One region of the Kistimonas ophiarachnellae genome, then DNA from elsewhere that is predicted to be linked to it. Evidence: predicted binding sites of a transcription regulator. Region 1 holds the regulator's gene; each other region holds the start of a gene.

Region 1 (4,624 bases):
TGTCATCCCGGCTGACAACCAGCAAACCATCGAAGGGTTCCGGCAGGGATTCATGACGACGCAGATAGCGTAGTGCGACATCAATGGTGATATCCGGCCTGACCGTGGTGGTGTCGGTATTCATCAGGCCGCCGGCAGTGTCTTCAGGCCATGACAGGACGGCCTCAATCCGCTGGCGATCCTGCTGACTCATTGACGACAGCACCTGGTGGGTGATGGTCTGGGGCAGTTGTTGCAGCAGGTCGGCGATGTCGTCGATATCCTGTCCTTCCAGGATGCCGATCAGTTCCGCCACATTCATGCGGTCAATAAAGAACTGCCTGACATCATCACTCATTTCGTTGAGGACATCACCTTCGTGTTCAACGTCAATGAGTTTCCACAGCAGGCTGCGCTGTCGGGGTGGCGCTGAAGCCAGCAGGTGCGCAGCATCGGCAGGCGACAGGCTGTTCAGCATCTGTTTGACCTGCGTGGAAATGCCTTCCTCCAGTGCCTTGTTGAGGATGTCCAGCTGGTTGTCTGAAAGCGCCAGGGAGTGTTGCTGTGTCATGCCTGTCCTTGACTGCGGATATAGTAGACAGTGGTTATATGTTTGAAGAATAGTCAGTCTGTCAACGGTGGGGCAAGCGGAGAATGCAGCGGGTTGTAATAAATATCCGGGGGCAAGTGCGGGAGATTATTCTCCCTCACCGAAAAAATCATCAATCAGGGCTTGAATGGCCTGAAGCGCCCTGGCTTCATCATGGCCTTCGATCTCGACGGTCAGTTCGGTGCCCTGGCTGGCAGCCAGCATCATCACAGACATGATGCTTTTACCGTCCACCATATTTTGATCACGTCCCACGTCAATGCGGCTGGCAAAGGCGGAGCTGGTCGTGACAAATTTTGCGGCGGCCCTCGCGTGCAGGCCCAGTTTGTTTTTTATCGTAATGGTCTCACGGATCATTGTGCCTGAATCTCTCTGTGCCGAACCTGCGTGTTATTGTGAGCCTGTTGAAACCGTTGCGCGAGTGCTTCACAGACAAAGACTGAACGATGCTGGCCGCCTGTGCAACCAATGGCGATGGTCATATAGCTGCGATTGCCGGCTTCAAAGTCCGGGAGCCAGTGTTCAATAAAGGTGTAGATATCATTGATCATCCGTTCTACGGGCGGTTGACCTTTGAGGAAATCGATAACGGGCTGATCCTTGCCGGTAAATGCGCGTAACGATTCATCCCAGTAAGGGTTCGGCAGGCAGCGGACATCAAAGACATAATCGGCATCGGTGGGAATGCCATGCTTGAAACCAAAGGATTGCAGTTGCAGTGACAGTCCGTGCTCCTGTTTTCCCAGAACCCGCTGGCGGATGGTGCTGCGCAGGTCATGCAGTGACAGGGTGCTGGTGTCTATCCGCAGGTCGGCTAACAGAGAGATGGGTTCCAGTATGTCGGTCTCTCGCTTGATCGCCTCTTCCAGGGAATACTGCTCGTTACTCAGGGGGTGGCGCCTGCGGGTTGAGCTATACCGCTTCAGCAGGGTGGTATCGTCAGCATCCAGAAAGATGATGTCACATTCAATACCCTGTGTTTCAGTGATTTCGCGGTAAATCGATGAGAAATGACTGAGTGCGCCGGGGATATTGCGTGCATCAATACTCAGGGCAATGCGGGGTGACTGTTCACTCGGGTTATTGCGCAGACTGTCTATCAGGCCTGGCAGCAGGTCGGCGGGCAGGTTGTCCACGCAGTAAAAGCCCTGATCTTCCAACGCATGCAGCGCGGCACTCTTGCCTGAACCTGATCGACCGCTGATGACGATCAGCCGGGGGACAGTGGACATTGTTAATTATCCCGTATTTGTTGCTGCCAGCAGGGAACCCGTCAGCCGTAGCGGCAGGCTCCCTGATCAGTTCAAGCATAGGAAAAAATGAAAACAAGAGAAAGAGGTCAAACGACAATGGTTTATCGTTTATGTAAGGTTGGCGTTTCTGGGAGGGACGTTATTCCTCGCAGGTGATCAGCTGGTACAGCATTTCGCTGCTTTCGGCTTTTCGCAGAGCCTCGCAAAGTCCCGGGTTGCTGAATTTTTCAGCCAGTTTTTTCAGCAGTTCCAGATGTTCGTTGATGCTGTTGTCTGGTACGACCAGCGCGAAGATGAGATCAACGGGGTGGCGATCAATAGCATCAAAGTCGATTGGTTCTGCCAGCTGGAGAAATATGGCTGCCGGTTTTTTGCAGGAGGCCAGGCGGCAATGGGGTATGGCGACGCCGTTACCTAAACCGGTGCTGCCGAGTTTTTCGCGGGTGACAAGACAGTTGAACAGATCCTTGGCGTCGATGACGGGATCATGCTGTCCGATCAGGTTGGCGATATATTCGAGGGTGCGCTTTTTGCTGCCACCCTGCACGCCACAGAGGGCGTGCTCGGGCAATAGAATCTTACGAATGCTCATTGGAATGCTGGGAGTAGCGAGGGGTGCTCAATGCGAGCCGGCTCCCTGCATACGATCGAGGTTTTTCTCTTTGTGTTTGAGGATCTGGCGATCAAGTTTGTCGGCCAGAAGATCAATGGCAGCATACATATCTTCATGCTCGGCGGACGCTGCGATATCCGCACCGCGTATGTGGAGCGTCGCTTCTGCAAGCTGTCTGACTTTTTCCACGCTCAGCGTAACCTGGATATTGGTTATGCTATCGCAGTGTTCAGCGAGCTTGTTTAGTTTTTTGGTAACATACTCGCGGAGAGACTCGGTAACTTCGACATGATGTCCGCTGATGTTAACTTGCATGCGTTACTCTCCTGATCACAGGTTCGCTCACATCCGGTTTGCACTCCGTACGAACCGGGCTGACGGCTCTAGTGTACCATTGCTCAGGGGCGGTCGTCTTGGGTTTTTGCGACCTATTTACCGGAATGCGCGTATGTTTGTACGTGCCCTAACCGGTTGTTAGGCACAGCGTAGACTACACCAGCCGTTTTCGTTCGTTAGATGGCGGAATCAGGATGGATTCCCGGTACTTGGCAATGGTTCGCCGTGCGACCTGAATGCCCTGTTCCGCCAGCAATGCGGCGATCTTGTTATCGCTCAGGGGCTTTCTCGGGTTCTCCTGGGAGACCAGTTTCCTGATCAGCGCCCGAATGGCGGTGGAAGAACATTCTCCCCCGGATGCCGTGCTGACATGGCTGGAGAAGAAATATTTCAATTCAAAAATGCCCCGGGGCGTATGCATGTATTTCTGGGTGGTAACACGGGAGATGGTGGATTCGTGCATCTCCACGCTTTCAGCAATATCGTGCAGCACCAGGGGTTTCATGGCTTCCTCGCCATAGTCGAAGAACCCGCGTTGGTAGTCGACGATGCGGGTGGCGACCTTGAGCAGGGTTTCGCTGCGGCTTTGCAGACTTTTGATAAACCAGCGGGCTTCCTGAAGCTGGTTTTTCAGGTAGGTATTGTCGCTGCTGTTATCCGCCCGGCGGATCAGCGAGGAGTAGCCGGTATTGATGCGCAGACGTGGCGACGCATCAGGATTCAGTTCAACAACCCACTCGCCCTGCTTCTTGCTGACCAGTACGTCTGGAATGACATATTCTGCTTCACCGGTTTCAAGGCTGCTGCCGGGCTTCGGGTTCAGGGTTTGGATCAGTTCAATGGCGGCTTTCAGCTCGGGCTCCTTGAGCTTTGCCTTGCGCATGATAGTGGTGTAATCACGGCTGCCCAGACGATCCAGGTGCTGATCAACGACCTGCTTGGCGGCAAGTAGCGCGGGTTCTTCCAGAACGTCAGGACCGTTTAGCTGTATCAGAAGGCATTCGCGTAGATCCCTGCAGGCTACGCCGATCGGGTCAAACTGCTGGATACGACGTAACATGACCTCGACCTCATCAAGTTCGAGTTCCAGTGTCGGATCCATGCCCTCAAGGATGTCTTCCAGAGAGCAGGTCAGATAACCGTCGTCGTTTATTGCATCGATAATCGCCATACCGATCAGGCGATCGGTGTCACTCATCGGGGTCAGGTTGAGTTGCCACTCAAGATGATCCTGCAGGGAATCGGGGGCGCTGCTGCGGCTGGTAAAGTCGTCGTCAGAGCGTTCGCTCTGGGAGCTGGATGAGGATTGGTAGATGTCGTCCCAGCCGCTGTCCACGGGTAGTTCCGTAGGAATCTGATCGCTCCACTCTTCCTGGGATTCCGATTCTTCTGAGGATTTTTCTGTTTTTTCGCCCGCTGCAAAGTCAGTCAGGCCGGTTTCACTGCCGGCATCGCTGTCCTGCGTTGCTGCGTCATCGGCTGAACTGTTTTCAGGCGTGTTTTCCTCCTGTTCAAGCAGCGGATTGCTCTCAATGGCCTGCTGGATCTCCTGTTGCAGATCCAACGTTGACAACTGCAGCAGCCTGATAGCCTGCTGCAGTTGAGGGGTCATGGTCAGTTGCTGGCCAATCTTGAGTTCCAGTGATGGCTTCATGACTCTACCGGTCCTGGTTGCACTACATCTGATTCACGGTTGTCGTTCTTGCTCATCCCTGAGAGCTTGCCAGGTGCCTGTTTGCACCTGCGGCTATTCAGTCTGTTGCGACAGTTATCGCTTTCGCGACGGTATAGTACATGGCTGGATCGGATTTTGCATCAGATACGGAAGTGTTC
Region 2 (4,624 bases), on a different contig from region 1:
GCGCCGCCTTCGAGTGCCATGCCTTTCATGGAGACCGTGACACCGTTGATGCGGGCTTCAATCACCACACCATCATTTTTCCGGATGACCCTGGGCGGTTCGACCATATCCGGTCGCACGATCTGTGCCGGTGTGATGCGTCGGCTGGCCATTTGCCCGGTAAGTTCCTGTTTATGAGCAAAATAGCGTCCTCTTATCTGGTTTAAGCTGACCGGCTGAATGGTCAGGTCATCGGTTCGGATGATCTGGTCGCGGTCGATAGTGCGGGCGCTTTTTACCACTGGCAGTTCTATGCGGATATTGGCCTTGGCATGGATGGACCAGCGGGGTTCCCGGCACACGGCCTTGACCGTGATATTGCCAACCAGCAGGCGATTCTGGCCGGGAATAATAATGTCAGGGCTATGCAGGCAGGCTCCCAGCGTTTCCACATTCGGCGGTGTGACAGTCACCTGCTGCAGACTGGTGGCAGGGTCACGGATGTAGGCGGCTGTTTTTTCCATGAGGGCGGTTGTTGCGGCATCCACAATCTGTGAGGCCGTATCCGTTTCAGAGGGATTCGTTTCTGCGTGGAGTGCGGAGGGATCCATCAGGATAAGGGCGGTCATTAATGGCAGAGCCTTAACCGATGTTTTCATACACTGTCCCTCGTACCGGCACTGACCGGAAAGGCGATTCCGCTTTACCGGATCAGGCGGAAAATGCATTCCGGAAAATCCGGCCCATCTTTTCAAGATATCTGACAGCGCGGTATCTGCAAGTTCGTTCCTCAAATAACGGGAAGGGCTTTATCTCCGACCTGGTGGGGAAATCGTAAACGAACGCAACGCGATTTCTGTGTTCGATTGTCAGGTTGGCACGCTTCTGGCAAACCAATAGATACTTGATGCCATAACAATAAAAGACAGGACGTCTTCATGGGAATCAGCTTTGACAAAGGGCTTGGGGTTCATCCGCAGGCACTGCAATTCAGAATACAACGCAGCACGGTGCTTGCCAGCAACCTGGCGAATGTGGATACACCCGGGTTCAAGGCAAAGGATGCGGTTTTTGCCTTTGATCCGGTGTTGGAAAACACCGTCGGACTGTCTTCATCAGACAAACAACACATGGGTCTGCCGTCACAGTCGGCTGAAGGTATGGCCATGTATCGCATTCCCAACCAACAAACAGCGGACGGTAATACCGTTGAACTTGGGGTTGAGCAGGCGGCTTTTGCCCGCAATACGCTGGATTTCCAGACCAGCTTCACGTTTCTCAACATGAAATTCAAAGGCCTCGACAGGGCAGTTAACGGGCGCTGACAGGGAGGTCAGGTATGTCGCTGAGTGATGTATTCACCATAGCCGGATCGGCTGCCACGGCGCAGACCATCCGCCTTAACACCATAGCCAGTAACATGGCCAATGCAGAGAGCGCCGGGGCTACACCGGAAGAAGCCTACAAGGTGCGTAAGCCGGTTTTTTCCCTGGTATTTGATGATCAGTTCAGGTCGATGGACGGTCCGAGCCGCCCGGTGGCAAAGGTGACGGTCAGCGAAATCATGGAAATCGAGGCGACTGATGAGGACCGGCGCTATATGCCCGATCATCCGGGGGCAGATGCTGAAGGTTACGTTTATTTCCCCAAGATCAACGTCATTGGCGAAATGGCTGACATGATGTCGGCTTCGCGCAGTTACCAGAGCAGTATTGAATTGATGTCGACTGCCAAGAAAATGCAGCAGCGTCTGCTGTCGCTGGGACAATAAGGAGGTTGTCATGGCATTGGATATTCCCGGGCTGTCGGGTAGCTCATCCACTTCAGGCACGACAGGTGCCAGTGCTGTGGCCGGCACCAATCAAATGGGGCAGGAAGAGTTCCTGGAGATGCTGCTGGCGGAAATTAATAACCAGGATCCGCTCAATCCCCAGAGTAGCAGTGAGTTTGTGGGGCAGCTGGCCCAGATCACCAGCGTAGAGAACCTGAACAGCCTTAACAGCCAGATTACCGGACTGGTCAGTTCGCTGCAGTATTCCCAGGCCATGCAGGCGACCGATCTTGTGGGCAAGACGGTGACGGTACCCATGAACATCATGGAACTGGAAAACACGGGCACCATGAGCGGGGAAGTCCAGGTGCCAGTGAATGCTGACAGGCTACAGGTCTTTGTCCAGGACGCCACAGGCCAGATTGTTTCCAGCATGGATTTCGGACCTCAGTATTCCGGCACCCTGCCGTTTACCACGGATGACCTGGAGAAAGGTATTTACTCCATTTCAGCTGTTGCCACCTACGGCGCGGATACTGAAACCGTGCCGGTGGCGCTGAGCACGAAAGTGGACAGCGTCGTCATTCCGGGGGGCGGTAAGGAAATTGAATTGAACCTGGCAGGCATTGGCGCCATGCCGGTTTCGCAGGTCAGCCGCATAGGTCAATAAACGATCAGTAACGCTGCAGTTGCAGTAATTATCGGTAACGTCAGTACAGAGGAGGTACGCCATGTCATTCGGCATTGGTTTGAGCGGTATGAAGGCCGCAAAGCGGGATCTGGAAGTGGTCAGTAACAACATTGCCAACTCCAATACCGTGGGTTTCAAGTCATCACGGGCAGAATTCGCCGATGTGTATGCCTCAACGCTGGATGGCAGTAATGCCAGGGTTGTCGCCGGCGCCGGTGTCAAGGTGGCGGCCGTTACCCAGAGCTTCCAGCAGGGTAACTTCAGTTATACCAACGGGGTGCTTGATATGGCGATCACGGGCAACGGTTTTTTTGTTGTCAATGACAATGGCTCATACCTTTATAGCCGGGCCGGTTTTTTCGAGCTGGATCGGGAAAACTACGTAGTGAATAACCTGGGGCATCGTTTACAGGGATTTGCTTCTGATTCTGCGGGTAACATCCTGTCAGGGAGTATTACCGATCTCCAGGTCGATTCATCGGATATGCCGGCCCGGGCAACATCGGAACTGACGGGTTTAATCAACCTGGATTCCCGTAGTTCGATCCCGAGCGTTGCGACATTCAATTCATCTGACCCGAACAGTTACAACACAACCATGGCCTTTAACGTGTATGACAGTCTGGGTAATCCCCATACACTGGGCCTTTATTTTGCCAAAGACCAAGCCAATCCCAACGAGTGGAGTATTCATTACCAGCTCGATGGTGTTGATGTCGGCACCACCGATACGTTGAACTTTGATACGAACGGGCAGGTTGCAGCGGGCAGTGGCAACTATGTGCAGACTATTCCCGCGGCCACGCTGGGTAATGGTGCTGATGCGCTTAACCTCAATCTTGACCTGAGCGAAATGACTCAGCTGGGGATCAGCTCATCGGTCAACGGAGCCATTCAGAATGGTTTCCCACCGGGTAAGTTATCCGGTATCCAGGTCAGTGAGGCGGGGCAGCTGGAGGCTCTTTACTCCAATGGCCAGACCCTCACCCAGGGGCAAATCATCCTTGCAGGTTTCACCAATGAACAGGGGCTGCAGCCCATCGGCGATAGCCTGTGGCGAAGCAGTTATGATTCAGGTGATCCCGCTTATGGTCTTGCGGGTACCGGCACCCTGGGATCCCTGGAAGCTGGCGCCCTGGAACTCTCGAATGTGGATTTATCGATAGAGCTGGTGCGGCTGATCGAAGCGCAGCGGAATTACCAGGCCAACGCGAAGACGATTGAAACATCCAACAGCCTGACCCAGACACTGATGAATATCATCTGATGATGGGGCAGACAGGAGCAGGGCGACATGGATAAGTCCCTTTATATCGGTTTCTCCGGAGTGACCCGTGCGATGCAGGCTCAGCAGGTGCATGCCAATAACCTGGCCAACCTGAACACCCGTGGATTTCGCAAGGACTTTGTCCATTCCATGGCCATTCCGTTAACGGGGGATGGGCATACCAGCCGGGTCATGACCATGGCAACCGGAACCAGCAGCGCCATGGGGGTTGGGCCTGCCATTCATACCGGTCGTAACCTGGATATCGCGATCTCTGATGAAGGCTGGATTTCGGTGATTGATGACAATGGTCAGGAAGCCTATACCCGGGCAGGACACCTGCGTCTGGATGCTGAAGGGCAGCTGGTTACAGGCAGTGGTCGTCCGGTGGCCAGCCTGGGGGGGGCAATCGATGTACCGCAATACCGCCATATCGAAATTGGTGGTGATGGCACTATCAATATTGTTCCGGTGGGGGGCGTTACCGTACAGCCTGTCGCTATCGGGCAGATAAAACTGGTAAATCCGGATCCCCGGGACATCATCAAGGGACCGGATGGCCTGTTCCGGCGAATCGATGGACAGGAAGCGGATCAGGATGCCGGGGTACAGGTCAAGGCCGGATACCTGGAAGCCAGTAATGTGAATGCCGTGGAAGAAATGGTTCAGTTCATGAACCTGGCGCGGCAGTTTGAGTTTCAGTTCAAGGTGATGAAAACCGCGGAGACGCTGGCCGCCAGTGGCGACCAGTTGATACGCGCCGAATAAAAGGAAGTACAGAGGGGTACAGGGACGATGAACCCGGCTTTATGGATCAGTAAGACAGGCCTGGCGGCGCAGGATCGCCACATGGCGACGATTTCCAATAATCTCGCCAACGTCAATACCGTGGGCTTCAAGCGTGACCGGGTCAGCT
Region 3 (4,624 bases), on a different contig from region 1:
TCATCTGTCCTGTTCATGGCGGTGTGGTCAGTATTTGACAACAAGAGGGGCTATCTTGTTGATTTCTCCATTATGGCGGGCCAGGCATAGACAACATAATTATCAACAGGCGGACGATTAAGAATAAATTCGTTTGGTAGGGCAGAGAAGGGGGTGCCATGCTTAGTCGGGATGTTTGGTTACTTCACTCCAGCCTATGTCAGCTTCAAATTCATACTCTCTGTCGCAATATGAACGTCCGGTGTTATCAGCGCCGGGTGATGCAGAGACGATAGTGTTGCACTCCTGTTGTGCCCCGTGCGCGGGTGAAATCATGTTGGCGATTAAGGCGTCGGGTCTCAATCAAACCGTCCTTTTTTACAATCCCAATATTCACCCGGTTGAAGAATATGAAATGCGCAAAAATGAAAATAAGCGCTTTTGCGACAAACTGGAGATACCGTTTGTCGATGCTGATTATGATACTGATGCCTGGTTTGAACGGGTAAAGGGGCTCGAAGAGGAGCCTGAACGTGGCAAGCGATGCACGGTTTGCTTTGATATGCGATTTGAGCGGACAGCATTGTATGCGTATGAAAACCATATCCCGCTTATTTCCAGCACGCTGGGTATATCCCGCTGGAAAAACATGGCGCAAATTAACGCCTCAGGTGAGCGGGCGGCAGATCATTACAACAATGTGAAATACTGGACAATTAACTGGCGTAAGCAAGGTGGCTCCCAGCGGATGATTGAATTATCGAAACAGGAGCATTTTTATCAGCAGGAATACTGTGGGTGTGTCTACAGTTTGCGGGATACCAACCGTCACCGTCTGGCGTGTGGTCGGCCGCGTATCAAACGCCTGACCCAGTTCTATGGAGAGGATGATGAGCAGCTGATTGCCCGTTCTGCAGGATAGGGAGGTCTGTTGTGTGCTGGAGCGTGCCGTGAATGGGGGCCTTATCCCGTTAGTCGGTGATATGAACGTGCTGAAAAGACACTTTCGGGTCAAAGTAACCCGCAATAGAGAATCGTTCAATAGATTCCCCGTTGCTGTGTTTGACGCGAAAGAGAAACTCCATGGGAAAATCACCCTCAAGAAACTTTTCGCGATCAATCGTCCAGCTTAACAATTCATGTCCCTGGTAATAGCCCAGGTGAGTATTCACCATGTCCTGTAGATAAGCACTGTTGTTATCCGTTCGATAGAGCCACGCCCAGGGACTGATCAGGGAATAGCTACCTTTATGGGGCGGTGAGGTTTGTTGAAGAATGGCAACTGCGAAATTTTCATAGTTGGATTTAATGAGACCAATACTGAAAAGCACACCAAATGCAACCAAACTGACGTAAAGTGTCACCCTGATAGCAATAATGGTCCCTTTGTTAAATGCTGTCACCACGTTCATCCTTGATTCAGTATTCTTTAACCATAGAGGTTATGGGGCAGAATCGCTGACAAATGTTTTTTTAATTTCTTTTCGCTATTTAAATAATTATTTTAATTGTGTTTGTTTTTATTTGTGTTCGTTTGATTTATTAAAGTAATAAATATTAATGGCGAAATAATAATACGAGATTAATCTGGAAACTGGCTCAGTTTTTGCCGAATTAATAAGGCGATCTAAATCTGAAAATGGACTTTCAGGGAGAAAGGAAATGAGACTACACAGGGATGTGAAACAGCAGGGTTTTACCCTGATCGAATTGATGATCGTTGTGGCAATCATCGGTATTCTTTCCGCGGTGGCTATTCCTGCTTACCAGGATTACACCAAGCGTGCTCACGTATCAGAAGGCCTGAACCTCGCTTCCGGTGTTAAGGCCGCCATTTCTGAGTACTATGCAACAGAAGGCTCATGGCCGCTGAATAACTCCAGTGCAGGGTTGGATACTAGCCTGACCGGTAATGCTGTAACCGGCGTGCAGGTAGCCAACAATGTAATCACCATCACCTATAACCAAAAGGTGACTGCCGGTGCAACCTTACAGTTGACTGCTTCTGCAACCAGTGGCGCAATTACATGGACATGCGGTGGCGGTACTATTGATAAGAAGTATCTGCCTGCTAACTGCCGGAATGTAGTTACTACCCCCTAAGTCAGTTTGTGTTTGCGCCCTCCTGTAGGGCGCAGATTTATTCGTAGTTCGTTATTATTGGGTTAACGAAAACGTGGAAGCTATGCAGTAAGATGGTTTTATGATTAATTTTTGGCGTAGGATTGGTCATTAAGTTTTCTTAGGGTTGCGTTTTCGCTAAGTGGAAAGTCATCTATTAGAAAAATTGTTTGTGTGAATAAAACTACTGTTAGCTATGAAACCGTTTCGAGTTTTTCAGCAGAAGCAGAATAGTGAAAAGCTTCTTTTCTTGATAGTGACAGGGTGTGCGCTTTTCTTTCACGGTTACCCTGTTGATTGGTTATTTCCCTTTGTTCTTCTTCTTGTCTCTATGGTGCTATGGCGTGGGATGGGTGCAGAGTTATACCCAATATCGTTATTGCATGGCGTTTGTTTTATCTCACTGATATTGCTGTTTTTCTCTTTTCACTGGAGTGGTAATCCAGAAAATAGCCAGATTACTGCATGGCGGTTGTCAGCGGCATTGTGGTGCTTCTTTCTGTTAAGTCACAGGGAGAGTGATGCTCCAATTCTGTTTTCAATTGGTGTATCAGCGCTGTGTGCTGCTTTATTAGGACTGGTAGAGTATTGGCAGACAATGGCACGTGTAACCAGTGTCTTTTCTGATCCCAATGTTCTCTCCGCTGTCATGTATTCCGCTAGCTTTGCCGGTTTGTATTACTGGCTCTATTCAACCAATCATGGCTTGTCCCAACTTCCCAAAATGAAGGCTGCCTGTTATTGGGCTGGTCAGCTGTTACTGCTCTTAACCCTGTTTGCGACGAATTCACGGGGAGGGTTTATTGCGTGGGGTATGGGGTTGATTGGCTTGGTGGTTCTCAACCGGGTGACCGGTGCGAGGCACTCACAATTACTCATAAAGTATGGCCTTACCAGCATCATTGCCTGGGCAATCATAACAGTACTGCCCATGCTCTTAAGTCTTGAGATGCCTGTTCGTGATTATGGGGATTTATTGACATTGAATGGCCGTCTGCCTATCTGGCAGGCGTCATTGCAGCTGGTTGCAGATGCCCCCTGGTTGGGTAATGGCCTGGGGACGTTTCATGATCTGTACCCGTCTGTACGCACGGAGCTGATGACGGGTGGGAATCATGTACATAATGATTACATTGAGCTTCTGGTTGAAGGTGGCATCGTACTGATGGCGCTTTTTTGTTTATGGGCGGTCTTGCATCTCTGGTTGTTGATAAAAGTATTATTGCGGGGTGCTAATGCGGGTCGTTCCGGGTTTGCCCTGGGTATTCTCTTATGCGGCAATCTGATGCTGTTTTTGCATGCAGCAGCTAATTTTATTGTTTATGTTCTCTGGCTAAATGTGTTCATGGGAATGGTCTTTGCTCTTGTTTGTCGAATAGCCTGGCAGGAAGGTTACTTAAAACCGCCTCAATGGCATGCAATTCCCCGATTCTGTAACTGGTGTGGTGGTGTGGTAGTGCTCTTCATGGCAATGCAGTTTTCATTATCGGTGACCGCCCTGTATCTGTTTGATAGTTCCAGAGAGCGCCCCCAATGGATTGCCAACCTCAGTAGTGATCTGTCTGCCAATGCGGTAATTTTGGCGTTATCCCCGAGTAACCAGTCTGCGACGATTGATTTGATGAATCGGCTTAATGTCGTCATGGAAAATAGTCAGGATCGCCAGTTACAGCATCGAATTTTCAGGCAGATATGGATCATGGCGCAAATGCTGCGTGAGGATGCGCCATTGCGTGCTCGAAACCATCTGATTGCGGCACAGCTGATTGATTATGCACAAGCCCATGATATTCCGCTCCCCAACGATGCCGAAACCTTTGACCAGGCCTGGGAAAAAGCGATCGCATTGAACCCCGGTTATTTACAGGCCCATGTCGTCAAGGCAAAGCGCATAGAGCGGGAGGACGCTGAAGCTGCTTTCAGATTGTTAAAGGGGATTGGTCAGGGCTGGTTTCAGTTCGCGCCGGAAAAACAGGTGCAGCATTATCTGCAGATGTTGCAGTATCTGGTACAGCAGAAGTCGCTTCAACGTGATAGTTAATCGTTAGTCTGGGGTGTTTGATCGTTCCTTGACTGAGCGATCAAGCAGGCGAATAACAGACTGAATTTCTTCAAGATTCAGAAAGTGCTTGACCATTTCAGCCTGCTTTATGCCGAGTGCGGTTTGGCTGGCAATCTCTTCAGCTGATACTTCTACCAGCTGACTCCAGGAACCGAAATGTTCAGCCAGTTGCCAGGCGCGGTGTTTACCAATACCGGGTATGCTTAGAGCGATAAGTTGCCGCTGAAAGTCAATTTTAAGCCCGTCAGTAATGGCTTCGTGGATGCGTGTGGCGTTTGACTGGCTGAGAGTACTGTTCAGTACCATCCCTTCAGGTTTTAATTGCAATACGTCGGCGAGTTGCTGGATAGCGCCATTACGGATCAGCTCTTCCCGGGTAGTGGCATCAAGGCCTGCAATGTTGAGACCTTGCTGGCCAGAAAACCATGCCAGGCGTGATACAAACTGCTGGTGGCAGGCTTC
Region 4 (4,624 bases), on a different contig from region 1:
ATCCTTCTTAAGGAAAGGGAATGTATCGTCTGACGTATTCCTGCGCAAGCAGGACTGGCGCATTTTCATTGCAGCACTTTACGTGATCTCTGCAAGGCCAAGGCATATCAACCGATATTTTTTAAACATTCCTGTTGAAGACTGATCTTAGGCAATAACAGCGCCCTTTTTATTGTGAAGAATGCCTATCGCATCCTCATCGTCGAGTCATAAACGCTGCAATAAGGTTCTTTGATGTACGCTTACCCCTGCCTCACGATCAACCTCGATAGCATTCGGCACAATACCCGCGCCATGGTGGCACTCTGCCATCGTCATGGCGTTGAGCCCGCCGGTGTGACCAAACTGGCCTGCGCCAGCCCTGATATCGCCCGGGCGATGGTGGAAAGCGGTATCTCCCTGCTGGCGGATTCGCGCCTCATAAACCTGCAACGCCTTGAGGGCTTGCCGGTCAGGAAGATGCTTCTGCGACTCCCGGCGCTGAGTGAGGCAGAGGCGGTGGTGCAGTTTGCCCAGGTTTCCCTGAACTCGGAAGAAACCACGCTAAAGGCCCTGTCCAAAGCCGCCTGCCAGCTCGGCGTCACCCATGGCGTGATTGTGATGCATGATCTTGGCGACTTACGTGAAGGCTGCTTCTTTGAAGAAGAGACACTGCATCTGGCCCGAACAGTGACGGAATTGCCCGGACTGCAACTCGAAGGAATGGGTGCAAACCTGGCCTGTTATGGGGGTGTAGAACCCACAACCGACAACCAGACTGAACTGGCCGCAATTGCCAGCCGCGTTGAGAAAGCACTTGATGTTCAGTTAAATGTCATCAGCGGCGCCAGCTCCGCCGGCCTGTTCCTGATGCTGCGCGGCGGCCTGCCAAAGGCCGTCAATCAATTGCGACTGGGCGCTTCGCTGCTGATGGGCATCGGCCTCAATGATGACCCGGTACCCGGCACCTGCCAGTCTGCCTTCTCCCTTCAGTGTGAAATCATTGAGGTCAAACTGAAGCCCTCGGCACCGGTCAATTCCACCGCGCTGGACGCCTTCGGGAACAAGCCTGTTTTTGTAGACAGGGGGATTCGCCGACGCGCCATCTGCGCCATCGGCAAACAGGATATTGATATCAACCAGGTTACGCCCCGGGATCCGGGCATCCTGGTGATCGGGGGCAGCAGCGATCACCTGATTCTTGATATCACCGATGCCATCAACGTCCACAGCGTCGGTGACATTATCGAATTTGATGTTTCCTACAGCGGCGTTCTGCAGTGCATGACATCGGAGTATGTGGTCAAACGCTGTATTTCCGCCGACAACCTCCGCTGATCATCCATAGTGCGGGCAATGCGTCCGCACTATTTCTTCTGTCCCAATCCTGGAACGCCTTCAATCACGCTCAAAATCGGACTTTTCCGGAAAACGTGTCGCCAGAAACCGCTGCATCTGCTGCTGGTAAGGCGCATACTGCGCCTCGGGCATATCATCCGAGATATCGTTGATGCACAGGCACAGGGCATCATGGCGACCTTCCAGCAGCATCGCATACTGTTCAGCCGCCCCTGGTTCACAGTTTTCCATGTAACAATTCCGGTTTTGCCGATACTGCGCCCGCCCGAGATGATGCAGCCAGCGGAAGAACAGGTCATCAATGATGGGCGCATCCGCCCGACGGAACCGCCCCTGCATGGCATCCTGAAATAATGAAGGGAACTGTTTTTCCAACTGCATCATCCGGGAGCGCTGCATCGCCTTGGGGGCATGTTCCGGCATCGGGAAGGGATCGGTCACGCCAAATTCCCTCTGCATGAAGGTACGGCTGAAAACAACGCCGTTTCGATCAGAATGGCTGGTGTCCGATACGTGGTTTGCGTCGTCAACACGCTGTTCATTCACATAAAACAGGCTGCATTCACCGTCATAAAAGTCCCGCTCCTGCACCGGACGGAGAAAAAAGAAATCATCATTCAGGTAAAGGTAGCGTTCCCGAAGCCCGTGAATATGATGCAAACGGGCAATGATCCCCGTTGAAGAAAAAGTCGGCAGGTAATCCGCCGGAATGATGTCCCGATGATCAACCACTCGAATACGCGGGTGCTCCGTATGCAACCATGTCGGCGTCTGGCCCGCCGTTACGATATAAATCGTGCCCTCAAATGGCCAGTAGGCAGCCACAGAGCGCAATGAGTAGCGCAATTCTTCATTATCTTGCCAGCGGCAGTTCCGGTTCCCGATGTAATAACCCGCCTCATGGGCATAGCGGGCTTTCTCAGCCTGCCAGGCCGGGTCGGCACCATCCACCCACGTATACACCAGGTCTATTGCCGTATTGGACTGCACCACCATAGTGACCTGCTCCCCCGTTCCAGTCTCTGTGACAATCTCATTGCACCAGAAAGGTGCACCACGATAGTGCATAGCTCAATTTTTTCGCCCCAGAGCCTGCATCTGGCAGTGCACGATTTATGCGCATGATATGCAAAGCACCCTCTCTGTCTATCACAAAACCCCTGCAAAAACGGGATTTCGCAACAGTATTCAATAACTGGCACGATGAGTGCAATTAAGCCAGCAACCGCCCTGGACTGTGAGCCAACACGGGGCACACCGATTCACGACAGCGAGGAGCATCATGACAACAACAAAAACCGCATTCTGTCGTCTAACTAGTCACCGGCATACGGTTTCCACCGTCTGTCCGGCCATGATCCAGCGCGACAAGTACTTATAACCCGAAACCGAAAAGCGTAGACTTGTCCGGGTTCAGCCCCCCGGACACGCAAAGAATGAGAAGCTCAGGAGAAAATGCCATGAAACTGGTCTCAGCAGTCATCAAGCCGTTCAAGCTCGACGATGTACGTGAAGCTCTTTCCGAGATCGGCGTACAGGGTATCACCGTCACGGAAGTCAAGGGCTTCGGTCGCCAGAAGGGCCACACCGAACTCTACCGTGGCGCGGAATATGTCGTGGACTTCCTGCCCAAGGTCAAGATCGAAGTGGCCATTGGCGACGACATGCTTGACCAGGTTATCGAAGCCATCAGCAAGACCGCCAACACCGGCAAGATCGGCGACGGCAAGATTTTCGTCACCGCACTGGAACAGGCGATCCGTATCCGTACCGGCGAGACCGGCACCGACGCCATCTAATAACAACGATTAACGAATAAACGGCACGCCGGCATCCCGATGCCCGGCTCGCTAACGTAAACTGGGGGGTTTACTGTGGAAAATAATCTCTTTCACCTGCAATACGCCATAGACACGTTCTACTTCCTGGTCTGTGGCGCACTGGTCATGTGGATGGCCGCCGGTTTCTCCATGCTGGAAGCCGGCCTGGTCCGTTCCAAGAACACCACTGAAATTCTGACCAAGAACATCGCCCTGTTCGCCATTGCCTGCATCATGTACCTGGTCTGCGGTTACCAGATCATGTACGGCGGCGGCTTCCTGCTCGACGGCATCCTGGTCGGTGACGATCACGTGGCCAGCACGCTGAGCGATTTCGCCGGCCGTGAAGACGGCTTCGAGGGTGGTTCCATCTACTCCGGCGCGTCTGACTTCTTCTTCCAGGTGGTGTTCGTGGCAACGGCCATGTCCATCGTCTCCGGTGCTGTCGCCGAGCGGATGAAGCTGTGGAGTTTCCTGATCTTCGCCGTTGTCCTGACCGGCTTCATCTACCCGATGGAAGGTGCCTGGACCTGGGGCGGCAGCGATGTCTTCGGCCTCTACAACCTGGGCGACCTCGGTTTCTCTGACTTCGCCGGTTCCGGTATCGTCCACATGGCCGGTGCGGCTGCAGCCCTGGCTGGTGTTCTCCTGCTGGGTGCCCGTAAAGGCAAGTACGGCGCAAACGGTGAGATCAACGCTATCCCCGGCGCCAACCTGCCGCTGGCGACGCTCGGTACCTTCATCCTGTGGATGGGCTGGTTCGGCTTCAACGGTGGTTCTGTCCTGAAGCTGGGCGATATCGCCAACGCCAACGCGGTTGCCATGGTTTTCGTTAACACCAACGCCGCTGCCGCTGCCGGTGTTGTCGCTGCCCTGATCACTGCCCGCCTGCTGTTCGGCAAGGCTGACCTGACCATGTCCCTGAACGGCGCGCTGGCCGGTCTGGTGGCGATCACTGCCGAGCCTTCTACCCCGACCCCGGTTCAGGCCAGCCTGATCGGTGCCATCGGTGGTGTGCTGGTTGTCCTCTCCATCCTGGCGCTGGACAAGCTGAAGATCGACGATCCGGTCGGCGCCATCTCTGTCCACGGTACGGTCGGCCTGTTCGGTCTGCTGGTTGTGCCTGCCACCAACAGCGGCGCTACCCTGCTGGGTCAGCTGGCCGGTGCCGCCACCATCTTCGGTTGGGTGTTCGTTACCAGCCTGATCGTCTGGGGCGTGCTGAAGGTTGTCACCGGCATCCGCGTCAGCGAAGAGGAAGAGTACGAAGGTGTGGATCTGGCGGAGTGTGGTATGGAAGCCTACCCGGAATTCACTTCCAAGTAAGACTGCAATACCCAATCAAAAAAGAGCGCCTTGTGCGCTCTTGTTGGTTGACGCATAAATTGTAAATCAACCACATATAGTGAAAATGATAGCAACATAAAGTGAAAAGGGGTTTTCACCATAACTTGTAAACTAACGAC

What was found. Region 1 encodes sigma-54, which starts transcription at its own class of promoters, with help from an activator protein. Its sites were predicted from a motif close to TGGCACNNNNNTTGCTNT; they were not measured.
Region 2: the regulator sigma-54 is predicted to act here: its motif matches at 855-872, upstream of flgB (flagellar basal body rod protein FlgB).
Region 3: the regulator sigma-54 is predicted to act here: its motif matches at 1,575-1,592, upstream of AC27K1_RS13770 (pilin).
Region 4: the regulator sigma-54 is predicted to act here: its motif matches at 2,535-2,552, upstream of glnK (P-II family nitrogen regulator).

The regions. Positions count from the first base shown of each region.
Region 1 is NZ_BAAJPA010000021.1:42,727-47,350, forward strand. Features, by position in the region: gene mgtE (magnesium transporter) at 1-550, opposite strand, end outside; gene AC27K1_RS19995 (HPr family phosphocarrier protein) at 677-946, opposite strand; gene rapZ (RNase adapter RapZ) at 943-1,821, opposite strand; gene ptsN (PTS IIA-like nitrogen regulatory protein PtsN) at 1,982-2,434, opposite strand; gene hpf (ribosome hibernation-promoting factor, HPF/YfiA family) at 2,462-2,770, opposite strand; gene AC27K1_RS20015 (RNA polymerase factor sigma-54) at 2,946-4,445, opposite strand; gene lptB (LPS export ABC transporter ATP-binding protein) at 4,607-4,624, opposite strand, start outside.
Region 2 is NZ_BAAJPA010000001.1:403,434-408,057, forward strand. Features, by position in the region: gene flgA (flagellar basal body P-ring formation chaperone FlgA) at 1-638, opposite strand, end outside; gene flgB (flagellar basal body rod protein FlgB) at 918-1,304, shown strand; gene flgC (flagellar basal body rod protein FlgC) at 1,319-1,750, shown strand; gene AC27K1_RS01700 (flagellar hook assembly protein FlgD) at 1,761-2,420, shown strand; gene flgE (flagellar hook protein FlgE) at 2,482-3,708, shown strand; gene AC27K1_RS01710 (flagellar basal body rod protein FlgF) at 3,736-4,476, shown strand; gene flgG (flagellar basal-body rod protein FlgG) at 4,504-4,624, shown strand, end outside.
Region 3 is NZ_BAAJPA010000010.1:91,314-95,937, forward strand. Features, by position in the region: gene AC27K1_RS13760 (epoxyqueuosine reductase QueH) at 197-901, shown strand; gene AC27K1_RS13765 (hypothetical protein) at 951-1,382, opposite strand; gene AC27K1_RS13770 (pilin) at 1,642-2,082, shown strand; gene AC27K1_RS13775 (O-antigen ligase family protein) at 2,699-4,141, shown strand; gene AC27K1_RS13780 (helix-hairpin-helix domain-containing protein) at 4,145-4,624, opposite strand, start outside.
Region 4 is NZ_BAAJPA010000001.1:110,829-115,452, reverse strand. Features, by position in the region: gene AC27K1_RS00470 (alanine/ornithine racemase family PLP-dependent enzyme) at 235-1,317, shown strand; gene AC27K1_RS00465 (Stealth CR1 domain-containing protein) at 1,378-2,406, opposite strand; gene glnK (P-II family nitrogen regulator) at 2,799-3,137, shown strand; gene AC27K1_RS00455 (ammonium transporter) at 3,213-4,484, shown strand.